Acidisarcina polymorpha: one gene and its partner. The protein of the gene in region 1 interacts with the protein of each later gene in a pairwise test. Links are inferred from orthologs where the notes say so. Each region holds a gene or a part of one and is shown in the gene's direction. Other genes may lie near its edges. The genes, in order: ACPOL_RS30450 and ACPOL_RS23230.

Evidence for each region.
Region 2: the proteins of ACPOL_RS30450 (region 1) and ACPOL_RS23230 interact in binary tests that used the Escherichia coli proteins (3 or more experiments, as listed by UniProt). The link is inferred for Acidisarcina polymorpha from one-to-one orthologs.

What each region holds. Positions count from the first base shown.
Region 1 is NZ_CP030840.1:7,079,427-7,090,531, reverse strand. What follows is about bases 4,453-7,321. They hold ACPOL_RS30450 (LytR/AlgR family response regulator transcription factor), read left to right. Parts: upstream 4,453-5,433; coding sequence 5,434-6,210; downstream 6,211-7,321. Other genes in these bases: ACPOL_RS30445 (sterol desaturase family protein), read left to right, coding at 6,403-7,321; ACPOL_RS30455 (sensor histidine kinase), read left to right, coding at 4,453-5,431. In the rest of the region: ACPOL_RS30465 (efflux RND transporter permease subunit), read right to left, coding at 1-2,713; ACPOL_RS30460 (efflux RND transporter periplasmic adaptor subunit), read right to left, coding at 2,748-3,992; more of ACPOL_RS30455, read left to right, coding at 4,265-4,452; more of ACPOL_RS30445, read left to right, coding at 7,322-7,368; ACPOL_RS30440 (YqcI/YcgG family protein), read left to right, coding at 7,365-8,126; ACPOL_RS30435 (ArnT family glycosyltransferase), read right to left, coding at 8,166-10,181; ACPOL_RS30430 (tRNA dihydrouridine synthase), read right to left, coding at 10,401-11,105. UniProt on the Escherichia coli protein: Member of the two-component regulatory system BtsS/BtsR, which is part of a nutrient-sensing regulatory network composed of BtsS/BtsR, the low-affinity pyruvate signaling system YpdA/YpdB and their respective target proteins, BtsT and YhjX.
Region 2 is NZ_CP030840.1:5,459,188-5,464,549, forward strand. Bases 1,997-4,996 are described here. They hold ACPOL_RS23230 (glutamate-5-semialdehyde dehydrogenase), read left to right. Parts: upstream 1,997-2,827; coding sequence 2,828-4,165; downstream 4,166-4,996. Other genes in these bases: proB (glutamate 5-kinase), read left to right, coding at 1,997-2,831; ACPOL_RS23235 (cupin domain-containing protein), read right to left, coding at 4,253-4,585; ACPOL_RS23240 (ABC transporter permease), read right to left, coding at 4,621-4,996. Outside these bases: ACPOL_RS23210 (hypothetical protein), read left to right, coding at 1-311; ACPOL_RS23215 (molybdopterin-dependent oxidoreductase), read right to left, coding at 364-1,014; ACPOL_RS23220 (NuoI/complex I 23 kDa subunit family protein), read left to right, coding at 1,304-1,798; more of proB, read left to right, coding at 1,923-1,996; more of ACPOL_RS23240, read right to left, coding at 4,997-5,362. UniProt on the Escherichia coli protein: Catalyzes the NADPH-dependent reduction of L-glutamate 5-phosphate into L-glutamate 5-semialdehyde and phosphate. The product spontaneously undergoes cyclization to form 1-pyrroline-5-carboxylate.

The sequences.
Region 1 (11,105 bases):
AAGAATAGAGATTAAGATCTTCCCCGCATGCCAGCAAGGTGAGCAGCGCGCCGATGGCAGCCGATGGCAGCCCGGAGAGAATCGTGATGGGATGGATGAAGCTCTCGTAGAGCACTCCGAGGACGAGATAGATCACCATTACTGCGATGACCAGCAGAAGCCCGAGGCCTTTGAGCGAGCTTTGGAATTGGGCGGCGGTCCCTTGAAATGCGAAGCTGATCGTCGTTGGTATGCCGATCTCCTCGGCCGCCCGGCGAACGATCTCCGTCGCGGCGCTTAGTGAAACTCCAGGCTTGAGATCGAATTGAAAAGTGACTGCGGGAAATTGCCCGATGTGGTTCGCGGTTAAAGGCGCCACGGTCTGAGTGAGCGTAGTGATCGCCGAGAGGGGAACCAGCCGGCCGGCGTTCGACCGGATGTATAAGTCTGCCAGGGCCGCCGGGTCGCGCTGGTACTGTCTTGCGACCTCGAGGATCACGTCGTAGCGCTCCGACGCTACCATGATCGTGTTCGCGCGCCGGTTTCCATAGGCATCGTAGAGGGTGTTGGCAATCTTTTCGGGGTCGACGTCGAGCGACATGGCGAGATCGCGGCGGATGTCGACATTCACGCGCGGCGCGCTCATCTGCAGATCGCTCGAGACGTTTGCCAACTCGGGCAGCGATTGTAGCTTCGTCTTCAAGCGGGGCGCCCACCGGTATAGCTCCTCGGCGTCTGGGCTTTGGAGCGCGGCCGAGTATTGCGAACGCCCCTCACTCTGGCCGAGATCGACCCAATTGCCCTGGCGGAGGTAGACGTTGAGGCCTGGAATCTTGTTCAAGCGCTTCTGCAGGCCGGCCATGATGACCTTTACGTTGGGCCGGTGTTTATCGGGAACGAGATTAACCCAGAACCAGCCGTTGTTCTGCGAATCCACGCCAGCGAGGTTGCTTTGCATCCACGGAATGGTTGCGAGAATCTTGTTGACCTCTTCGCCATAAGCAATCATGCGATCGAAAGAGTTATCTTGCGAGGCCTCAAGGGTGCCCCCAAAGTTGGGCACGTCCACGGCGGGGATAAAGCTTTTGGGAACGACGACGAAGAGGCAGGCGGTGAGCACGGTCATCGCGACACTAACGAGGATGGTGGCGCGCCTATGGCGCAAGACCACGTCCAGCGAACGCCGGTATGCCTCCTGCATGGCGGCGTAGAAGCTCTCCGAACGCTCTTGAAACCAGTGGCCTGCGGTTTCGCGCGAGCCGAGGAAGCGGCTGCATAGCATGGGTGTGAGCGTGAGCGCCGTGAGTGCGGAAAGCAGTATCGACACGGAGATCGTCACTGCGAACTCGCGAAGCAGGCGGCCCAGGATGCCACTTAGAAAGACTATGGGCAGGAAGACGGCGACCAGAGAGATCGTCATTGAGATGATGGTGAAACCGACCTCGTTGGCACCGTCGAGCGCGGCCTGCATTCGCGACTTGCCCATCTCGCGATGACGCACGATGTTCTCAATCATGACGATGGCGTCGTCGACGATGAAGCCGACGGAAAGAGTTATTGCCATCATCGAAAACATATCTACCGAATAACCAAGCAGCCGCATGACGATGAAGGATCCGAGGATGGAAAGCGGGATGGTCGCGCTGGCGACGATTGTCGAAGACGCGGTTCCGAGAAATAAGAAGATGACCAGCACGACCAGAACGATGGTGATGATCAGGGTGCGATTGACCTCGGCGATCGATTCGCGGACCAGGTCGGCATCGTCGGCGACCTTACCAAAGGAGACCCCCGGCGGCATGGAATCGCGCAGCGAGGAGATAACGGCCTTTACCTTGTCGGCGACTTCGACAGTGTTGGCGCCGGGCTGTTTCCGCACCGCGAGGATGACGCTACGCCGCCCATTGATCCAAAACCGGCTCCTGTCACTCCTTGAGCTATTGAAGACGTTGGCGACCTGACTCAAGCGAATGGGAGATCCGTCGCGGTAAGCGACGACCATTTGGGAAAACTCCCCGGCCGAACTGAGCTGGCTATTGGCCTGCAGGGAGAAGTCCTTGTTGTCGCCGTAGAGAGTACCCGATGGCAGGTTGGTGCTGTTGCTGGTGAGCGCGGTGCGAAGCTGCTCAAGGTCGAGCCCATAAGCTGCCAGCCTGGCCGGGTCGGCCTGCACGCGAATCGCGGGGGCTTCCGGTCCGTAAACCTCTACCTGAGAGACGCCGCTCACCATGGAGACGCGCTTGGCGAAGATCTGATTCGCGTATTTTGCGAAGTCGTCGAGGGCGATTGTCGTTGATGACATCTCGAGCCAGAGGATCGCCCTCTGTGCTGGATTCACCTTTGAGTAGGAGGGCGGCGAGGGCATACTTGCGGGGAGCGCGCCCGCGGCGCGGGAGATCGCCGCCTGGACATCCTGCGCGGCCGCGTCGACGCTCCGATTCAAATCGAACTCAAGAGTGATGTTGGTTTCGCCCACCGCACTGGTGGAGGCCATGTGTTCGATGCCGGGGATGGTTGAGAACTCACTCTCGAGCGGCGTGGCCACAGTGGATGCCATAGCGTCGGGATTTGCCCCTGGCAAACCAGCCTGAACGTGGATGGTCGGGTACTGGACCTCGGGCAGGTTGCTGACTGCGAGGGAATTGTAACTGAGCAGACCGAAGCCGGCGATGGCCGCGCTCAGCAGCGTGGTCGTGGTCGCGCGGCGAATGAAGAAGTCAGTGAAACGCATCATTGGACACCTTGCTTAGCATTGGCGGCGTTCGCAGTCACGGCGTTACCGTTGGTTTGGAAGCCGGCGGTTGGCTGTGCGAGGCATCTAACAATGTGACTGTCGCACCGGCCGTAAGCCGGAGCTGCCCTTCGGTGACTACCACGTCGCCCGGCTTGATGCCGCCGCCGATAATTGCTTCTTCGGGGCCGGTCGTTGGCCGGTAGGTCCGCAGCACGGTCACAGGCGCAATCGAAGCCTTCCCAGATTTGACCAGCCAGACGTATTTGCCGTCGAGGCCATCCTGAATAGAGGATTCTGGCACCACCGTTCTGCCCGCCTCCACGCCAAGGCGGAAGCGCACATTGATATACTCCCCCGGCCACAGGGCGTTGTCGGCATTCAGGAACACAGCCTTGAGCCGGATCGTGCCGGTGGTTGCATCGACGGTGTTGTCGATGAAGGCGAGATGGCCTTCCATCCCGGCTGCGCTACCGGCGGCCGCATCAAGGCTTGCGTTTACTGTCAGTTGCCCCGCCGCGTTGAGGCGGCGCACCTCGGGCAGACTCTGTTCGGGAATTCCAAAGGTGACATAGATGGGCGCCAGTTGAAGCAGGGTGACGAGGGTAGTGTCGTTGTCTCGCACCATGTTGCCGGTCTTCACGGTCACCGCGCCGGCGCGCCCGCTGATCGGCGCGACCACATCTGTAAAGTGCAGTTGCAGCTGAGTCTCGGCAAGCCGCGCCCGGTCGGCCCTGATTGTGCCTGCCGCGGCCTCGACCGCCGCCTGGTCGGCGCGCTGGGCTGCGCCGGCAGTCTCGCTGGCGGTGACCAGCTGGTCGACGCGCTGCCCGGAGATTACGCCGAGTGTCCCAAGGCGCCGGGCAACATCCGCCTCTGAATGGCTCTGCTTTTCTGCGGCGGTGTCACGCGCCACAACTGCGCGGGCCTGCTCTTCCATCGCGGCGTCGCGTTCAAAGTTTGCCTGCTCTTCCAGCGTTTGACGTTCGAGCGTCTCGCGGTCGATGGTGAAAAGCAACTGGCCCTTAGTTACGTTTTGTCCTTCGACGAAGGCGACAAGGTTGATTTGCCCGGGCACCCGCGACTTGACCTCAACGCGTTCCATCGCCTCGACGTTTCCGACAGCTGCGATGTCGACGGGAACATCCTCGGAGACCGCCCGCACGGCGCGGACCGGTACCGCCTCGGTTGCGGCTGGTTTCGCTTTGGCTGCGACTCGAGTGCAGGATGTCAGGGGAAGACACAGTGGGGCTCCGAACAAAACGTATTTGAGGAGGGACAAGATGCCGTGGTGCTTCACGCTCGCGATACCTCAGAGCCAGGATCCGGGCTTGTTTCGCGCGTGACCATCGGTATGCAGCCGGGGTTGCAGTAAATGCAGTCAGCGCTCTGGAATTGGCGGCGAGAGAGTGATGTGCTTTCACCCCTGGCATCGAGGCTCGCTCCCTGCAGAAACTATGGGGTTCCCTGCAAAGAGCTGGCCATGGTGGTCCCGGAGTACGATTCTGGAAGGAACGATGGTGCTCGGGATTCATCGGAGAAGGAAGGAAGCAGATGAATGCACTCACGGCTGCACACGAGTTACCCCAGGCTTCATCCAGCAAGCAGGCGAACGCACCGCAGGCCGGCCGCGCCGAATCTGTCTGGAAACGTCCCGGTGGCCTGCAGGCAGGGCTGCGACTGAACGGCCATGCCGTGATCTTTTCTGTCGCGACTGCTCTCGCTCTTGCGACTGCCGCTGAATGCCAGTCAGTGACTCATCGTCCATCCCTCATATACGGAGCGGTGCTTTGGCTGTGGTGGGCGTGCATTGCCAGCGCGATGTGGAAGCTGAGCCAGCACCTGGCCTTTGCCTCCAGCTTTTCTTTCAAAGCGATTTCGATTCATCTGCTGGTGGGGTCAGCGCTTGGCGTCGTCCATCTGCTGCTGCTGGGCAGCCTTGGGTTCATCGATCCAGGCTGGCAGTCTTCTCCGTTGGCGATTTGGACGAGCATGCTGAACGTCAATCGCTTCGGCATGGAAGTGCTGCTCTATGGATTTCTCTTCGGAATGATTGGGACCATCCAGTTCCAGATTCGTGCGCAGAAGGATGCCTTGGCCGCCGCGGAACTGCAGAAGCAGCTCTCCACGGCACACCTGCGGGCATTGCAGATGCAGATGGAACCCCACTTTCTCTTCAACACCCTGAATGCCATCACTACCCTGGTTGAGTTTGGGCGGCAGAGGGAAGCAGCTTCGATGCTTTCTCACCTCAACGCGATTTTGCGGAGCACCCTGCAGAGAACTACTCCGGAGAAGGTGCCGCTCTCGCAAGAGTTGGAGATCATGGAAAATTACCTCGCGATCGAGCAGGTTCGTTTTGCCGATCGGCTGCGTGTCGAGATCAAAGTAGAGCCGGGCGCCCTCGATGGGCTGGTCCCTTGTTTCCTGCTTCAACCTATCGTAGAGAATGCGATTCGGCATGGAATCGCGAATTGCGAGAGCGAAGGTCTGGTCGAGGCTTCGGCGCGGCGCGAGGGGTCTACGTTGCTCCTGCGTGTGCGCGATTCGGGGAGTGGCTCAGGCGGAGGCGCTGCGCTGCAGAATGGCCATGGCATCGGACTAAAAAACACGCGCGAGCGGCTCGCGCATTTCTACCTGGACGGCTATTCGATGAAAGCGCAGCCGGTGGAATCGGGCGGCTTTGAAGTCGCGATCGCCATCCCCTATGAACGCGGCTGAAGATGAAGCTGAAGACGATCATTGCCGACGATGAACCGCTGGCGCGCGAACGCCTCAGGTTTCTGTTGTCGGGCGACGATGAGATTTGTGTCATCGGAGAATGTCGCAATGGAAGAGAGACGGTAGCGAGCCTCAAAGAGAGACGAATCGACGTGCTCTTTCTCGACATTCAGATGCCGGGAAGGGGAGGGTTTGAGGTCCTCGAGCAGGTCGGTCCGGCGTATATGCCGGTAACGGTTTTCGTGACGGCGCACAATCAATATGCGGTGAAGGCGTTCGAGGTCCACGCGCTGGACTACTTGACCAAGCCGGTCGAACGGGAGCGCCTGCAGGCGACCCTGGCCCGGGTAAAGGAACGGATTGCGTCGAGCGCCGCGTTGTCGAATCAGGAGCAGCTCAAGTCCGTACTGGAAAATCTGGGGAACGGCGCGAGGAACGAATATCCAAGACGTCTGCTCATTCCCGGCGGCAGGAGGGACTGCTTCGTCAATGTCGATGAGATCGAGTGGATCGAGGCCGCAGACTATTACTGCTGCCTGCACGTCGGTGCGAAGAGCCTCATGCTGCGCGAGACGATCAAACAACTTGCAGAGACTCTCGACCCGGAGAAGTTCGTCCGCATTCATCGCTCTGTCATTGTGAATGTGGAGAAGGTGCAAGAGATCTTTCGCGAGGGGCGCAGCGAAGGCTCGGTGAGTCTGGCCAACGGGCAGCGGTTAAAGATGAGCAAGGCCGGGTGGCAACAGTTGCTTGCGGTCACCAGGAGTTGGTCCCCTTGACGGGCGAAGAAGCTGAAACGGTAAGGAATTCAGCCTGAATATTTTGCGAAGCGGAATGGAGTTACAATCAAAATTAACCCCGCGACTTGCGGTGGTTCCCTGCACGAAGCGCAACGTTAGCTGCAAACAACTGGAACCCTCTGACCGGACCTGCCAAGTTGGTATTGGTTGGATATTTGGAGGACGGCATGTGTGGGCACCCACACCAGTCCGGCGTACTCAATGAGCGTTGACGGCATTCTCAATTTCATTCAATCGTTGTTAGAAAAGCTGGGCATGCAGCATTATGAGCACGCTATTTCGCTTTGGCTGTTTTTTGCTGCCTGCGGAGTTGCGGAGCTGTGCATCAGCTTTTCAATCTGTACACCGCTCGAACGGTACCGGCCGCTCACGAGTTGGTCCAAACGCAACTGCATCGCGGCGGACGTGATCTATGCGTTCTTTGTCCGCATCGTGCTTTATCCGCTCATCGCGTTCTTTGAATACGATTGGCTGCACCGGCAGCTCAATGGATTTCTGCAGGCCCACGCGATCACCCCGCCGTCCCTTTCGCGACTGTTGCCTTTTCTCGTGTCGTGGCCCGCTATCGTCTTCATCGCGAACTTCACTCTTCTCGATCTAGCCGACTATTGGCGTCATCGTCTCTCTCACAGGTATGGGTGGTGGTATGGCATTCACTCCCTTCATCATGCCGAAGACCAGATGACCTTCTGGTCCGATGACCGCTCGCACATATTGGAAGACGCGATCACTTATGTGTGGCTGATCTTAGTGGGCCTGACTATCGGGGTGCCGTCGCTTCAGTTTCCCTTCCTCATTCTTTGCTTCCGGCTTCTCGGCAGCATCTCCCACGCAAACACCCGGGTTGGCTACGGATGGCTTGGGGGACACATCTTTGTCTCCCCGCAATTTCATCGCACGCACCACGCGCTGCGTGCCGCTGGGAGGCGCAGCTGCAACTTCGGAACTACCTTGTCCTTGTGGGACATTTCTTTTGGGACTGCCAGATTTCGCGACAACACCGTCGAGACTGGCGATGCCGGAGCCGAACCTGCTCTAGTCAGCGGCTCATGGGGAGAACAGCAGCTTGCAGGCTTTCGCCGCATGATCCGCTTAGCCAGGCGAGGAAAGAAGACGCCGTCCATGAGGGCTGCATGATCTGCGCTTTTTCACGAGAATGGACAGGCCGTGTTCTTGATCAAGGCAGGCTGGGAGTCCAAGTCGAAAATAGCTGGAAGCTGGAGGCGTATGAACAATACAAAGCCAGGCTTCGCAACCCCGAGTATCCCTGTTTCTTCGGCCAGAGTGCCGAGGCCCGCGGAGAGATGATTTACACGTTCGTCGCGCAGGATGGCCTAAATCAGTTTGTGACCAACATGCGGCAATTTGTCAGCCTCATTGGCGCTCCTCCTCATGAACGCTCGAGCCTGGCCGCGTTCTTCGAGCCCGATCCATCGATGACTGACCACCATGCCTTCGTGGCGCGCTTCTGGCAGACACTGCAGTTCCTTCACGAGCACGATCAAGCTCCGGCCATAGACAGGACGCCCGACGAGCCGCTCTGGGAGTTCGCGTTTGAGGGTTGCGAGATGTTTGTGGTGGGAGCATCCCCCACCTACCGGCGCCGGCGTAGCAGAAATCTCGGTCCAGGCGCGGTGCTTATCTTCCAGCCGAGAGTCCTGTTCATTGACCCGGCAACATCGCAACCAATCGCCGCCTCGGTCCGGCAGCGCATACACAAGCGCATGTTGGCTTATGACGAAATGGCGGTACATCCTGACATTGGGTTTTACGGGAACCTCACGAATCGTGAATGGAAGCAGTATGCGCTTCCTGACGACAATGAAGCGGAGACCGGTACGTGCCCGTTCCACACGCGTAGCGCATCTCCGACACATCACACACTTTCAGCATGATGTAACCGGCTGCCCTCGATTTTCACTATCAGGCGTACATCACGGTTGATGAAGATGGCTTTCGGCCAACTCCATTCCTTTTTCGCTTCTTGGAATCATGTCTTCGTCCTCAAGCTCGGGCCGGATGGTTCGCGCTAACTCCCCCGCGCGTTGATAGTGGTCGAATGCCTCGCCCCATTGCTGCTTCAAGATGAGCGTGTCAGCCAGGTTGAGTTGCGTGATGGCGGAGTCCGGTGCGAGCTTGACGGCCTCCTGCGCGGTAGCGAGAGCCGCGTCCGCCTGGCCGGCTTTGAGGAGGTCGCCTGTCTTTCGCACGTCCACCAGGGCTGCCATTAATGGCACGGCAAACCGTCCGTGATAGACATAGACTCCATCCTGAATTACCGCTGCCGGCTTCAATCCGACAAATGGATTGAACCAGTTTAACGGTCCGTCTCCCGACTCGACGCCCTCCAGATCACTGTCGCTGATCAGAATCGTCCCGTCGATCACCGGGGGAACGTCCATTGGCAATCTGAACCACCAGAGCGAACTTCCGGTCGGCAGTCGCTTGCAATTGACGCCGTAGTCGGAAGGCTCAACCGCTCCGTCCGGGAAATAGGCAAACCAACAGTCCTGAATGTGATTTTGATCCAGGTACTGTTTCACCGCCTTCAGCTGCTGCCCCCAATCGACGTTCGCATCGCTGAGGTAGCGATGAACCTGCGAGGGTCCACCCCACGCCTCATTCCCGTAGGCCATGTACGCGGGAGCGGAGCGGGCCGAAGTAAGAACCTGCCACAGCAGCAGCGCCGCTGCGACCGCAGCCCAGCCCCGGCTACGAACGATCGCGTGCGCGATCGTGACGCCCGCGAGAGCATAGAGAAACGGGAAGATCGGCATCAGGTGCCGTGCGCCAATATCCATATGCGACGTGGTCACCAGCGCGAAATAAAACACGACGGGAATCAGCAGAAAGCACAGCTCGCGCGCATGCCGATCCTGACGCCGAAGCCAGAAGAACGGAAACAACGCCAGTGAAAACAACAACGGGAGCGTGGATTTGATGAGAAACGCAACGGGAAAGTACTGCCATGGTCCATGACGGTACATTCTTCCGAAGAAGTAGCTGGTGTACTCCCACTCTGTCTTCTTGGTATTGGCCAGTCCCCAGATATATCCCTCGGGCAGCAGGTGAAACTTAGAAACCGCCGATAGCTCCGCAGCATTGGTCTTATTCGGCATAGAGGCAACATAGGGCCCGAGACTCGGCGAAAGCTCTTTGCCACCCGGAGCCGGTGCGTAGCGAAACCCGTAGAATGCCCAGGTCACCACCCAAGCGCAGAGCAGAATCGCCGCGCACGCCATCAGGCGCTTTCCCAGCACCGTCCAGCTTCGTGCGAGCAGCGCTTCGACTCCGGCGAGGAGCACGAGCATCGGGAAGACGAAGATCCCTGTAAATTTTGCGGTCATCGCGAGTCCCGTCGCCAGACCAACAACAAGAAGACGCGGAAGTTTCGGAACCTGGGAATAGCGGTAGAAGGCGTATACAGATCCGAAGATGAAGCAGGCACTGCCAACATCAGTCGACACCAAGGCGCCATGCGCGAGCACGAGCGGGTCAAAGGTGAACAGTGACAGAGCGGCCAGTGCGGCGATACCGCCGAACATTTCTTGGGTTGCCATGTAAAGCAGCACGGCCAGCAGCAGTGCAAACAACATGCATGCCATACGCGCTGGAAAGAGAACGCGGTCTCCGCCATTTCCGAAGACAAACAACCGGCCGTCTAGGAAGGCTTCAAGCCCTTGAGACTTTCCTAGGTCAGGCGGAACCTGAAGATGCATTCGCAGCAGCGGGAGTGCAGCCGTAAGCTTCACCAGCGGCGGCACTTCGGCATTCAACCGGTAATCATGCTTCGTCCAGATGTTGTAGCCGTCGTACAGGTGATGCGCCTCGTCCCAGTTCGCCGAGTACACCCGCGCCACGTGCACAAGTTGCAGTGTGAAGACGAGAAGGAGCACCGTCACCGCGAGGGTCCGATAATGGCGGTTGAATGGAAGTGAGGGCAATCTCAAGGACCGGCTCTCCTGTCGATCACGGGTTCAAATTCAAAATAGAGTTGAATATAAATCCCGTCGCGATGATGACTGCCCAATCAATCTTCCATATCCGGCCGATTGAGACCGTTGCTGCGCCTTTTGGAAGGAACGAAGACCGATTCTCGATTCGAAAATGAGCGAAATGCCCGCGGCCGTTTAGGCAGCGCACATACTTGTGATCTCAGTAGGGTTGATTCACCAGGAGCATTCGGCGAAGACCGGCTGATCGATCGCGTCAGCTTCCGTAGCAGTGATTCCGTCCGTGAGGCGGTTCGAAAAGAAATCCTCAACCGCATCGAGAACCGCAGGGCCTGACTTGCATTCGTAGATAGCCTTGCGAAGCGCGCCTCCACCGGGCACTCCATGAGTGAACCAGGAGGCGAACTGCTTCATCTTGCCGGGGGCGTAGTTGCGGCCCTCGTAGCCGGTGCCTTGACCTTCGCCATCGTCGCCCGCTTCGGAGGCGGTTTCGAGCAGCATCCGAAAATAGGCACGAATGATGCGATAACGGTCCAGCTCCGTCGGCTGATCGTAGCGCCCGAGGGCGGTGTATTGCGCGATCTGGCGAAAGATCCACGGATTCGACGGAGCAGCGCGGCCGATCATCACCGCGTCGCAACCGGTTTGGGCGACCATGGCTACGGCGTCTTCGGGGGTGCGGATGTCTCCGTTGCCGATGACCGGAATGGAGACAGCGTCTTTCACGGCGGCGATGTGCTCCCAGCGTGCCTGGCCGGAGTAGCCCTGTTCCCGGGTGCGGGCGTGAAGCGCGACCGCATTGAGCCCGGATTCCTCCGCCAGACGGGCAAGCTCAACGCAGATGATTTGCTCATCGCTCCACCCGAGACGAAACTTGACGGTGAAGGGAATCGTGACGGCAGCCCGGATCGACTCGAAGAT
Region 2 (5,362 bases), 1.6 Mb from region 1 along the record:
CTATCTATTCCGCCGACACGGCCGGCGACCACGTCTATGCGCTGTTCATGAACGTCGACCAGCGGGTGGTGCTGGATACCTGGACGTCGTATCCCGAGCAAAAGAAATCGAGCCGGGGCGGCGAATATCTCTTCGAATACCGGATCGACCCGTTGAGCGACCAGGGGACTTCGCGGCCAGTGACCGGGCGGGACGCGCTGCCGGTGAAGCAGCGGCTTTGCAGGGGCGCCGATGTGGTCTTCGGGATTGCTGGCGGGCAGGAGAGCGCGGCTTGCAAGGGATTCGCGGGGACCGGTCAGAGAGCGCGTTGACACTCGACAGGATGGGTCGGATGCGGAGGTCTATGGCTTCAGCTCAAGGCTTTCAGACCGTGGCTTTCAGTTCGATCGAGACGAGATTGCGCACGGACCGGGCGGGGCGCTTGTCTTCTGTAACGACGAGCTTGAACGGGCCGTTCTTGGCATCGAGCGGCTGCCCGTTCATGGAGTCGGCGACGATCACGTCTCCGGGATGGAAGCTTGGGTCGGTCTCTGCCAGCGCCAGCACCGCCCTGTAGCCGTCGGAACCGGTGGCGACGATGTAGTCCGACAGCGCCTTGCCGTGAAGCTTGTCTCCGGTGGGTGCTCCGTACTTGGCGAGCAGGTCGATGAGCGGAACGCCGGAGTAGGTTTCGTCGGTTTTGGTGTGGGCGTTGTGGTAGCTGACGGTTTTGTGAGGAAGATCTTTGAACTCGGCCAAGGTAAGTGCTGTTCTCCGGCCGTCCACCATGACCTGCAACTCTGGGTTAGTAGCGGAGGCGACAACCGGGTTCGTGGCCGTGCGCGGCTGCTGAGCGGAGACCTGGGCCATTCCCAGTAGGAGCGAACAGACGAGACCAGCGGCTGCACCGAACTTGAATCGATGCTTTTCTGTTCCCCGCATGTTCACCGTCACCAAGGCTCCTTCAAAGCCACCGCGCCGCTCCTCGGCCTCGGCCCTCGTCCAAGCGGCTGGCGGACTCCAGCCAGGGGCCATTGCGGCGGTTCCGGTGGAGTCGCACGACGGAGCTTGGCTCGCAGCGAGTTGAGCCAGCGCTTGAGCAGCGGTTCGGGTTCCTGACGGTGGCGGCGGCGGATTTTGGCGGCGACTTCTTTGGATGGGTCGAGAGCCGGGTGCGGCTCGGATTTGGAGGTTGTCCAAAATCTCGGCTCGGAATGTAGGCGTTCGGAGTTGGGGCGCATGGCAACCTCCCAAAACAGCGATACGGCAAAACCGGATGGAGGGTGAATCTGACGAGAGCGCCGGCCTCCAGTATACTGAGCCTATGTCGATTGTGCGCAACATCGCTGGCATTGCCAAGGGCATGAGCATCACGTTCGGAGAAATGCTGAAGCCGACCGAGGTTGAGAACTATCCCGACGGCCCAGGGCCGCTGCGGGGAGCGGTATTTCAGGACCGCTTCCGGGGCGCGCACGTGCTCCAGCGGGATGAAAATGGCCTGGAAAAGTGTGTGGCCTGTTTCCTCTGCGCAGCCGCCTGCCCGTCGAACTGTATCTATATCGAGGCAGCGGAGAATACCGACGAAGTCCGGATCTCGAGCGCCGAGCGTTACGCCAAGGTCTATAACATTGATTACAACCGCTGCATTTTTTGCGGCTACTGCGTCGAGGCCTGCCCGACGGACGCGATCACCCATGGCCACGGCTTCGAGTTAGCCAGCTTGAACGCGACCAATCTGATCATGCGGAAGGAAGATATGCTGGCGACGTCGGTCGCGATGCCGGGAAGCCTGGCGGCACACTCCGACTCGGTCAAGTGAGTTTAGCGGGCTAGATTTCTGACCGAAACGAAGAGGCGCCGACTGGGAGATGCTACCCGATGGCGCCTATTTTCTTGCTTGACCGGAATGTCATCGCCGCACCTTCTGAGGGACAAAGCAGCACATGGCCAACACACTCAACCTGCTGAACGAACGAGAAGCACTCGCTGAGGCTGCGAACGTTAATGCTGCACGCGAACGAGTCGCGTCGGCTCGGCGTATTGTGATCAAGCTGGGAACGAACGTCATCATCCGCGACGACGGCGCGCCGGCTGTGGGCCTGATTCATGCGCTGGTCGAGTCGGCGATCAACCTTCGCCGGGATGGCAAACACGTCATTTTTGTCTCCTCCGGCGCGATCGCGCTAGGGGTGAGGCGCCTGGGTATGGAGTCGTCTCCGACTGAATTGGCGATGAAGCAGGCGTGCGCCGCGGTGGGTCAGAGCCAGTTGATGTCGCTCTACGAGAGCGGCTTTCAGCACTTCGATGTGGCGACTGCGCAAGTTCTGTTGACCGAAGACGACTTCCTCGATCCGGTGCGCTATTCCAACCTGAGGGCGACGCTGGAAACGCTGTTGACGCTGGGGGTTGTGCCGGTGATCAATGAAAACGATACCGTCTCGACCCTTGAATTGGAGCGGCCTGGGGGAAGTCCTATTGGCCGAGACTTCGCTGAGAGCCAACGAATTTTCGGCGACAACGATAAACTTTCCGCATTGGTGATGACCAAGATGGACGCCGATTTGTTGATCCTGCTTTCCGATGTAAGCGGCTTGTATTCGAAGCATCCCAGCGACCCTGAAGCGGAGTTGATCTCCGAGGTGAACGAGATTACTCCGGAACTTATTGCCGCTGCTGGAGCGGCGAATGGCCGCGGTCGAGGAGGCATGCTCACGAAAGTCGAAGCCGCGCGCATGGTGATGGACGCAGGCAAGCTGGCAATCATCGCGAGCGGCCGGACGCCTGGGGTGGTTGAGCGGGTGTGCGCCGGCGAGACGGCAGGCACGGTCTTCTTCAAAGAGGGGTCGAGATGAGCGCGGCGGCCGTAGAACCGGTGAAGGCAGGCGATGTTGCAGAGCTGGCGTTCGCAGCTAAACGAGCGGGGCGCAAGCTGGCTTCTCTTTCCGCTTCCGATAAAGATCAAATACTGTCACGAATTGCCGCATCTCTTGAGCGCCATGTCGCGGAGGTGCTTCGGGCAAACGAAGAAGACGCGGCTGAGGCGCGGGTCGCCGTCGACCGCGGCGAGATGTCAAAAGCTCTGTATCAGCGGCTGTTACTATCTCCGGAAAAGTTGCAAGGCATGATCGACGGTGTCAGAGCGGTTGCCAAGCTGGACGATCCGGCCGGGAAGATGTTGCAGCGGACGCTGCTCGACGACGGGCTGATTCTCGAAAAGGTCAGTGTGCCGCTTGGCCTGCTCGCGATTATCTTTGAGGCCCGTCCCGACGCCATCACTCAAATCAGCGCGCTGGCCATCAAGTCGGGAAATGCGGTTATTCTCAAGGGCGGCAGGGAAGTGGAGCGAACCATGGCCGCGGTGCTTGTGGCGATCCATGAGGCTTTGCGGGGCTCTGGTCTGGTGGATGAGGCGGCGGTGAGCGGCGTCTACGGGCGTGCTCCGGTCGAGGCATTGCTCAAGCTGAGTGGGACCATCGATCTGGTGATTCCGCGCGGGTCGAACGCCTTGGTGCAGCACATTCAGAACAACACCGACATCCCTGTGCTAGGCCATGCCGACGGAGTCTGCCACGTTTACATCGACGCCGCGGCGGATTTGGACATGGCTATTGCGATTGCGGTCGATAGCAAGGTGCAGTATCCGGCGGTCTGCAATGCGGCGGAGACGATTCTCGTTCATCGAGCGATTGCCGAGGCAGCTTTGCCGGCGTTGGCGGATGCTCTTGAAGCCAAACAGGTGAAGATTCGAGGAGACGGGCGCACGCGCGGTTTCCTGTCAGGTCATGCGGTTGACCTAGTTGGGGACGATGAGTGGCACACCGAGTATTCCGACCTGGTTGTGGCCGTTCGCGTAGTCGATGACCTGGATGAGGCTCTTGACCATATCGAACGCTACGGGTCGCACCATACCGATTCCATCGTCACCGAAGATGCCGACGCTGCCCGGCGCTTTTTGGACGAGGTCGATTCAGCCAACGTTCTGCATAACTGTTCGACGCGTTTTTCGGATGGCTTTCGCTACGGGTTCGGGTCGGAAGTTGGCATCAGCACGAGTAAGCTGCATGCCCGCGGTCCGGTCGGACTCGAGGGTTTGGTGACATATAAGTACCGGCTGCTGGGGCATGGGCAGGTGGTGAAGGACTATGCGGGAAAACCTGCACGGCCGTTCAAGCATCTTAAGCTTTGAGAATCCCCCTCAAGCCTAGGACCGCTTGAATGAGGCACTGGATTTCGCTTGGCAACGACTGGCTCTCTTGCTTTGAGGATTTTGATCTCAGACGCTGATCGTTTCCGTGCCTGCCAGCTCGAAGGTGAGGTTCACGGATCGCGCGCCACCTGGCCGAGTCCGATGGCGAACCCCGCGAGGAATGGTGAGCACTTGCCCGGGATCGAGTTCGAGCGATCCACCTTCAAATTCGATGGTCAGCCGTCCTTCAATCACCAGGAATGTCTCGTCGGAGTTGGGATGGAAATGCCAAGGGTATGGTTCTGTCATTGTGGAGATACGCACCACGTGGTCGTTGATCTCTGCGATGGGATGGTTGTCGTATCCCAGATGGGCCGGAGATTCTGACTTCAGGGTGATGACCTTGGGAAGGTCCTTCATCTTGATCCTCGTTTTTCCATGGAGATTGATCCGGTTCAGACCCGGATTCTTGGGTTCGCTACCGTATACAGCAGATCCGTGATCAAGTTCACCATGACATAGGTCAGCCCAACCGCCAGAATGCATCCCTGGACTAGCGCATAGTCACGGTTCGAGATGGCGGACACGGTGAGCCTCCCAATCCCGGGCCAACTAAAGATGGTCTCAGTGACAATCGCTCCGGCGAGCAGCGCGCCGAACTGCAATCCGACCAGCGTGAGTACCGGGATGATGGCATTGCGCAGGGCGTGTTTATAGACGACTGTGTTTTCCGTGAGGCCCTTGGCGCGAGCGGTGCGGATGTAGTCCTGGCCAAGTTCTTCGAGCATTGCCGTGCGGACCATGCGAGTCAGAATGGCTGCGAGTGCTCCGCCCATGGTGACGGCCGGCAAAATAAGATGACTGATGCCGCCGGCGCCGGAGACGGGGAGCCAGCCTAATTTGATCGAGATAAGCAATTGGAAGATGGGCCCGAGCGCGAGTGCGGGGAACGAGAGGCCAAGCAGGCTGACGATGCCGAGTAGGCGGTCCTGCCAGCGACCGCGGTGAAGAGCCGCCGTAACTCCGGCAGGTATGGCGAGCAGCAACGCCACGATCAGGGCGGCGAGGGTCAACTGCAGCGTGTATGGATATCGGGTCGTGATGAGGTGGGCGACGGTGTCGTTCAACCGGAGAGAGCGTCCAAAATCTCCGCGAACCACCCCGTGCCAGTAGTGCAGATACTGCTGGCCGAGAGGC